3 regions of the Cutibacterium sp. KB22876 genome follow, and region 3 is predicted to be linked to each of the others. Evidence: riboswitches for the same ligand, from Rfam matches in the RefSeq annotation. Region 3 holds a riboswitch; each other region holds the start of a gene.
The links. A riboswitch is a leader RNA that binds a small molecule or an ion and turns the genes downstream of it on or off. The one in region 3 is predicted to bind cobalamin.
Positions count from the first base shown of each region.

Region 1: another riboswitch for cobalamin. It lies ahead of cobO (cob(I)yrinic acid a,c-diamide adenosyltransferase); the one in region 3 lies ahead of AC6I1W_RS06160 (ABC transporter substrate-binding protein).
Region 2: another riboswitch for cobalamin. It lies ahead of AC6I1W_RS08865 (FecCD family ABC transporter permease); the one in region 3 lies ahead of AC6I1W_RS06160 (ABC transporter substrate-binding protein).

Region 1 is NZ_AP040858.1:1,106,638-1,108,831, forward strand. Features, by position in the region: gene cbiT (precorrin-6Y C5,15-methyltransferase (decarboxylating) subunit CbiT) at 198-794, opposite strand; cobalamin riboswitch at 818-954, shown strand; gene cobO (cob(I)yrinic acid a,c-diamide adenosyltransferase) at 995-1,609, shown strand; gene cobBC (bifunctional hydrogenobyrinic acid a,c-diamide synthase/histidinol phosphate aminotransferase CobBC) at 1,609-2,194, shown strand, end outside.
Region 2 is NZ_AP040858.1:1,955,425-1,957,618, reverse strand. Features, by position in the region: gene AC6I1W_RS08870 (ABC transporter ATP-binding protein) at 1-192, opposite strand, end outside; gene AC6I1W_RS08865 (FecCD family ABC transporter permease) at 192-1,211, opposite strand; cobalamin riboswitch at 1,373-1,494, opposite strand; gene AC6I1W_RS08860 (hypothetical protein) at 1,999-2,194, shown strand, end outside.
Region 3 is NZ_AP040858.1:1,366,598-1,368,791, reverse strand. Features, by position in the region: gene AC6I1W_RS06165 (FecCD family ABC transporter permease) at 1-7, opposite strand, end outside; gene AC6I1W_RS06160 (ABC transporter substrate-binding protein) at 4-1,017, opposite strand; cobalamin riboswitch at 1,059-1,244, opposite strand; gene AC6I1W_RS06155 (hypothetical protein) at 1,279-1,479, opposite strand; RNA gene rnpB (RNase P RNA component class A) at 1,496-1,877, opposite strand; gene AC6I1W_RS06145 (zinc ribbon domain-containing protein) at 1,937-2,194, opposite strand, start outside.

The DNA of each region.
Region 1 (2,194 bases), 260 kb from region 3:
GCGGCACAAGGCACTCTTGATGGGGCGGCCACAGTGCGGCGGTTCGATGGTCATCATGAACAGGTCAGCGCTGTCGGTTTCGGCAGTGCCACACCATGTGCGTTTCGCTGCCGAGCAGACCTGGGCTGCCTGCCTGCTGGCCTCCCAGATCAGCTGAGTCCAGGGTCAGACAACTGTGCACACTGGGTGGCTCGTCGTCACTCAGTGTGCTGCCAGGTCCACGCCACGACGGTGCGGGCCGGTTTCCAGCCCCGCAGCCGGCCGATGCTGTCGGCGGTCTCGACGCCGAACCTCATGAGGTCACCGCCCAGATCCCGGTGCAAGGACTCCACGAGCATCTCGGCCTCCATCGTCACCCCATGGACGACGAGCCGTCCCCCGATGGGTAGACGTGGTCGACACTGGGTGACGAGAGTTTCCGTCGCACCGCCGCCGATGAAGATGGCATCCGGGTCGGGCAGTCCCTCCGGCAGCCCCTTGGTGAGGTCGGCGTCGATGACCTCGAACTGGCCGGGCAGAGTGAGTTCTGCGGCATTCGTGCGGGCATTGGCGGCCCGTTCTGTCTTGCGCTCCACCCCGATGGCTCGGCAGGTCGGATCGGTGCGACACCACTCGACACCGATCGACCCGGCGCCGGTGCCGAGGTCCCACAGCAGCTGGCCCGGCATGGGTCGCAACGCTGCCAGAGCGACGGCCCTCACCGGATGTTTGGTGATGAGGCCGTCATGGGCGAAGTGCGTCTCGTCGAGGCCAGGCGTGCGTCCGAGGAGGGTGGCGTCAGGATCATGGGTCATGAGGGAAGCTTAGGGCAGTGCCGGGTGAGGACAACCCGACCCGTGTGACACAATCGACGGTGGCCCTCGGGGAGGAATCCGGTGTGAATCCGGAGCGGTCCCGCCACTGTGAGCGCCTCAGCGCGAGCCAGGTCGATCCTGCGGGTCAGGTCACGGAAATCCCGTGACCCGACGGGCGCGGACCCGCAAGGAGGTCGTTCATGCCGCACGCGCGCAGTGGCGCCACACCAGACGACGGGCTGTCCACCAGACAGCGACGGTTACGGCCAGTTCTTGCTGTGAACACCGGCGAGGGCAAGGGCAAGACGACAGCGGCGATGGGTACCGCCCTGCGCGCCTGGAACCAAGGGTGGAGAGTCGGCGTCTTCCAGTTCGTGAAGTCCGGACGATGGCATGTCGGCGAGCAGGACGCCCTGCAAGCTCTCGGGAAACTCCACGAGGAGACCGGTGCCGGCGGTCCCGTCACATGGGAGGTCATGGGGACTGGATGGTCCTGGGCACGCTCCTTCGATGCCGCCGATGACCCCGAGGCCGCTGCCCGCGAGGGGTGGCGACACGTGTCGGAACTCCTGGCCAGCGAGGCGCTTGACTTCTACCTTCTTGACGAGTTCACCTACCCGCTGGACTGGGGATGGCTCGATGTCGACGAGGTCGTCGACACACTGGTCAACCGCCCCGGCACCCAGCACGTCGTCATCACTGGCCGTCGCGCCCCGGCAGCCCTCGTCGAGGTCGCAGACCTCGTCACCGAGATGACCAAGGTCAAGCACCCCTTCGACGCCGGTCAGCGTGGTCAGGCGGGAATCGAATGGTGATGCGCATTCCACGAATCCTCATCGCCGCCCCGGCGTCGGGAGGCGGTAAGACGACCGTCGCGACAGGTCTCATGGCAGCCCTGCGTGCCACCGGCCGGACGGTGGCGCCGTTCAAGGTCGGGCCGGATTACATCGATCCCGGTTACCACTCGATGGCCAGTGGTCGTCCGGGCCGCAACCTGGACTCCGTCATGTGTGGTGACGAGCTCATGGCCCCGCTGCTGGCCCATGGTTTCGTCACCCCCGATGCGGCGGACATTGCGGTCATCGAGGGAGTGATGGGCCTCTTCGACGGCCAGCTCGGGACCGGACGCGGGTCCAGCGCCGAGATCGCCACCTCGATCCAGACCCCGGTGGTCGTGGTCGTCGACACCGCTCATGCGTCCCTCACCCACGCCGCAGTGGTGGCAGGTCTGGCGACGTTTGATCCGAATGTCACGATCGCCGGTGTGATCCTCAACCGGGTCGCCTCTCCTCGTCATGGTGCCGAGGTCGTGCGCGGACTCGACCGACTCGGCATCCCGGTGCTGGGGCGGATTCCGCGCACCGAGTCGATCTTCGTGCCGTCTCGCCACCTGGGCCTGG
Region 2 (2,194 bases), 590 kb from region 3:
GTCGAGGAACACGTCTCCGGCGGCCGGCCGGCTGATTCCGGCGATGGCACGCAGCAGGGTCGACTTGCCCGAACCGTTGAGCCCGATGATGGCCGTGACGGTACCGGGTTCGAAGTCCAGATCGACGTCTCGGACGATGGTTCGCCCCTCGACCTGCGCCGCGAGACGTCGTGTGGTCAGTCGGGTTCCCATCATGCCCCCGCGTACTGGTAGTGGCGCCGTCCCAGCAGTAGTAGGAGTACTGGGGCTCCTAGCAGACCTGTGACGATGCTCAACGAAGTCTCCTGAGGTCGGCTCGCCACCCGGGAGAGGACGTCGACCCACACGAGGAAGAGCGCACCGAACAAAGCGCTGACCGGCAGGACGACGCGATGGCGCGGTCCCACGAGGAGCCTAGTGAGGTGGGGAATGACGAGGCCCACGAATCCGATGCCGCCGGAGACCGCGACGATCGCGCTCACGAGGATGGCCTGGACGATGAAGAGGGCGACTCTCAGGCCGGTGACCGGGACCCCGAGCGAGGAGGCGAGTTCCGGGCCTGCTGCCAGCGCGTCGAGCCACCTCGATCCAATCATGAGCAACAGCAGGGTGACGAGGACCACCACCGCCGTCGGCACGAGGGTCTGCCAGGAGGCACCCGCCACGCTGCCCAACAGCCAGAAGAGGACGGACTGGGCCGATTTCGGGTCGTTGCTGTGGAAGACCAGGAAGCTCGACATCGCGCTGAAGGCCGAGGACATGACGACACCGGTGAGGACGAGCCGCAAGGGGCTCAGACCTCCCTGGGCCATGGCGATGCCGAACACGGCCGCGGTCGCGACGAGGGCACCGAGAAGGGCACCCAGGTACAGCGAGTACACGCCGAAGGCCGCCAGCGTTCCCGTGGTGATGGCGGCTGTCGCCCCGACGCTGGCCCCTGCCGAGACCCCGAGCATGTAGGGATCGGCCAACGGGTTGCGTACCAAGGTCTGCATGACGGCACCACCGACGGACAGTCCGGCCCCGGCAACGACGGCCAGCACCGTTCGTGGAAGTCGCAACCCCCACACGATCTGGTCCGCGGTGGCCTCGACGCTGCCTCCGCGCACGTGTACATCCAGGACATGCCACGCCTGTTCGACGGGCAGCCGGATCGTGCCGAAGGCCAGCGAGAGCACGACCCTCAGAGCAAGAGCAACCGCCAGGACCAGCAGTACGGGCCCGGCGGGCAACCGGCGATCCTCGTGGGCCCGCGATGACGTCGATCCGTCCGACGATTGCCGTTGCCCGCGCGAAGCGCAGGGATGGGTGTCTCGATGGCGGACGTGTGGCAAAGGAACTCCTGGCGGTTGACGCCCATCTCGCGAGGCGTACGGCGGCTGCATTCGCCGGGAGGTTTTCGGACTCGGGGTCGCGCGGCTCGTCCCCCTTCCCAGGTGTCTCCACCCAGTGGGCTCGCGGCGAGCCATCACCCACACCGCTGCGCGTCAGTCCTGGATTCGCACCAGGTTCCCTGGCCGGCGAAACGCACCGTACCACGCAGGTGGTGAATCGTCCCACTCATCCATGACCCCGCCCCGAGAATCCAAATTTCCATCCCGAGCGACATGTCCAAGAAGTGGCGGATGTCTCACTCGTACACTGTCCACATGCGAGGTCATGCAGTGATGGCGGACCCGGAAGGCGACGTGCGGATTCGGTATATATTTACGAGATGATATAAAGGCTGTCGACGGGTCCAGTGGTCTTGTTATTGCTTGGGCGTCATTGCACCGGTTCGGTGTCCGATCACATGCTCGTCATCACGGGTTCATGTCCTGTTCGCAACCGCGTCATTACTCGATATTCCAGATCGCCGCCCTTTGTGAATTGAACCTCCGCGTCGCTAGCATCGGATCGCAGATCCTCCCGGGATGGTTGCCCATACTCCTTGACAGGGGCGTGCATCGACTTCCACAGGGGCTCTGTGAAGCACGTCAATTCCTATGGATGCGAATCCGTGAGGAGTATGAAAAAGCCATGTCCTTGAAGAGACGTCCAGGGCGCAGAGTTCTCGCGGCGGCTGCCTCGGCAGTCCTCGCAGTGTCTGCCATGATGCAGGTGCCGGCGGCTCACGCCGTCATTCCACCCAAGCCGCAGGGCTATCCGATCGCGCACCTCTATGAGTCGTGCACGGATGCCTCCGCCCACGCCCAGGGATACCCCGAGTGGCATT
Region 3 (2,194 bases):
GACTCACTTGCCGGTGATCTTCGCCAGACCGTCATTGAGGGTCTTCGCACCGTCCACGAGTTCGGCACCAGGGGTGCTCTGGGAGAACGGCACGGTGACGAATTTGTTCTCCTTGACGGCCTTCATCTGGCTGAGGACGGGGTCCTTCCTCATATAGTCGATCTTCGACGTCGCCGTGGACCAACTGGCATCGGCGACCACGATGACCTCAGGGTTGGATGCGACAATCTTCTCCCAGGAGCCGTCTGCCCAACCGCCGTCGAGATGGGCAAAGAGGTTCTTGGCACCGACAGCGTCCATGAGGAGCTGGGGTCCGCCATGTCCGGCGCCAATGAACGGAGTCTTGTCTCCCGAGTCGAACCAGACGATCGACGTCCCGGTGCCGTGCTTGTTCCCGGTGACCTCCTTGAGGGCATCTCGCTGCTTGGAAATGGCCTTGTCAGCCGCATCCTTGACGCCGATGAGAGTCCCCACCTCGGTCATTTCCTTCCAGACGTTTTCCCAGGTGGTTTCGGCCGAGGGCGTGCCCTTGGGGCAGCCGAAGGGGCTGATGTAGGTGGCAATTCCCTGTTTCTTCAGCTCATCACGCGTGCCGATGGCCTTGTCCGTAAAAGCGCTGGAATACGAGGACAGCGCCAGATCAGGCTTGGCGGCCAGGAAGGTCTCCTTGGACGGGTACTCCTTGGAGAGCACCTTGACCGAGTCATAGGCCTTCTTCCACTTCGCCGGGATCTCACTGTCAAGGTAGGCGGTGCCGACGAGTTTGGACTCCCCGCCGATGGCCAGCACGTCCTCAGTGGCTCCCTGATTGAGGGTCACTGCCCTCGTGGCGGGCTTGTCGAGGGTGACCTGCTGTCCGCAGTTGGTGATGGTGATCGGACCAGAAGCCGACGCTGAGACCGAGGAAGACGACGATGACGCGGAGTCCTTGGGGGCACCGGCACAGCCGGCGAGCAGGACGGCGGGAAGCATTGATGCCACGAGGACGCGGCGAAGGGATGACGGGGTGACGGGCATGAGTAAGCCAGCTTTCTGTGTTCGGCGTGCGCGACCGGGTACCGACAGGACGGCGTCAGGTGGTCTTCGGGCTCGACCTCGTCTCCGTTCCCGGCTCCTTCCCAGTGCTCATGGCACCAGTGGCGTTCGCCGGGGCAGATCAGTCATACCGCTGCGCGTCAGCTCCGGCTTCTCACCGGATTCCAGCGCTGGTGGGGCCACCAGCAACCTGACGTGAGCATGTTAGCATCCCCTTCGTATGCCCTCCTCCAAGGGGTTACCTCACTTGAACAGGTCACCGAAACGCATCGTCGTCTTCCGGTAAACCTTGTTGTAGGCGGCTCGACGTGGATCTCGCAGCCAACCCATTCCCTTACGGCCATAACCGGGAATGAGGGTGCGCTTGACAGTCCTCGTGACTCGACCACGCGTCCTGGCCGAGATGGTTCTGGACAGGCTGGGAGTACGAATTCCGAACTTCATGGACCCGATGATAGAAGGGACGAGCCATCCTGTAAGCCGGGTTCTGTGGCCCCTCAGGGCCGGTGATCATCCATCTGTGAACGCCATTACTGGCATCCTCCAGCCTTTCGGCTGCGCAGCCTACCCGGACGCTCAGGCGAGCAGCCCTCGAACACGTCCGCGACCTCGTGGTCTTCTTGGCCTTGCTCCGAGTGGGGTTTGCCGTGCCGTCACCGTCACCGATGACGCGGTGGGCCCTTACCCCGCCGTTTCACCCTCACCGGCCCGAAAGCCGGCAGTTTGTTTTCTGTGGCACTGTCCCGCGGGTCACCCCGGGTGGGCGTTACCCACCACCCTGCTCTGTGGAGCCCGGACTTTCCTCGACAGCTCAAGACTGCCGCGATCACCCGGATGGCTCGTCCGCCGTCGATTCTACGGTCATTGCCGCATCGTCGCCACACGGGCAACGGCGCAATTCTCAAAGAGACTCCTCGGTGCGCACCAGAATCCGGTCGCACTCCTCGCAACGCACGACGTCGTCCTCGGCGGCTGCGACATAGGTGCGCAGGTCAGCCGGATTCGCAGCAATGCCACATCCCTCACACACCCCGTGGACGAGCTTGGCACACCCCATCCCGGTGCGCTCGCGCAGCATCTCGTAGAGCTTGAGGAGATCCACCGGGACACCACCCGCCTGGGTCTCGCGAGACCGGCATAACTCGACCAGCTCGTCGTC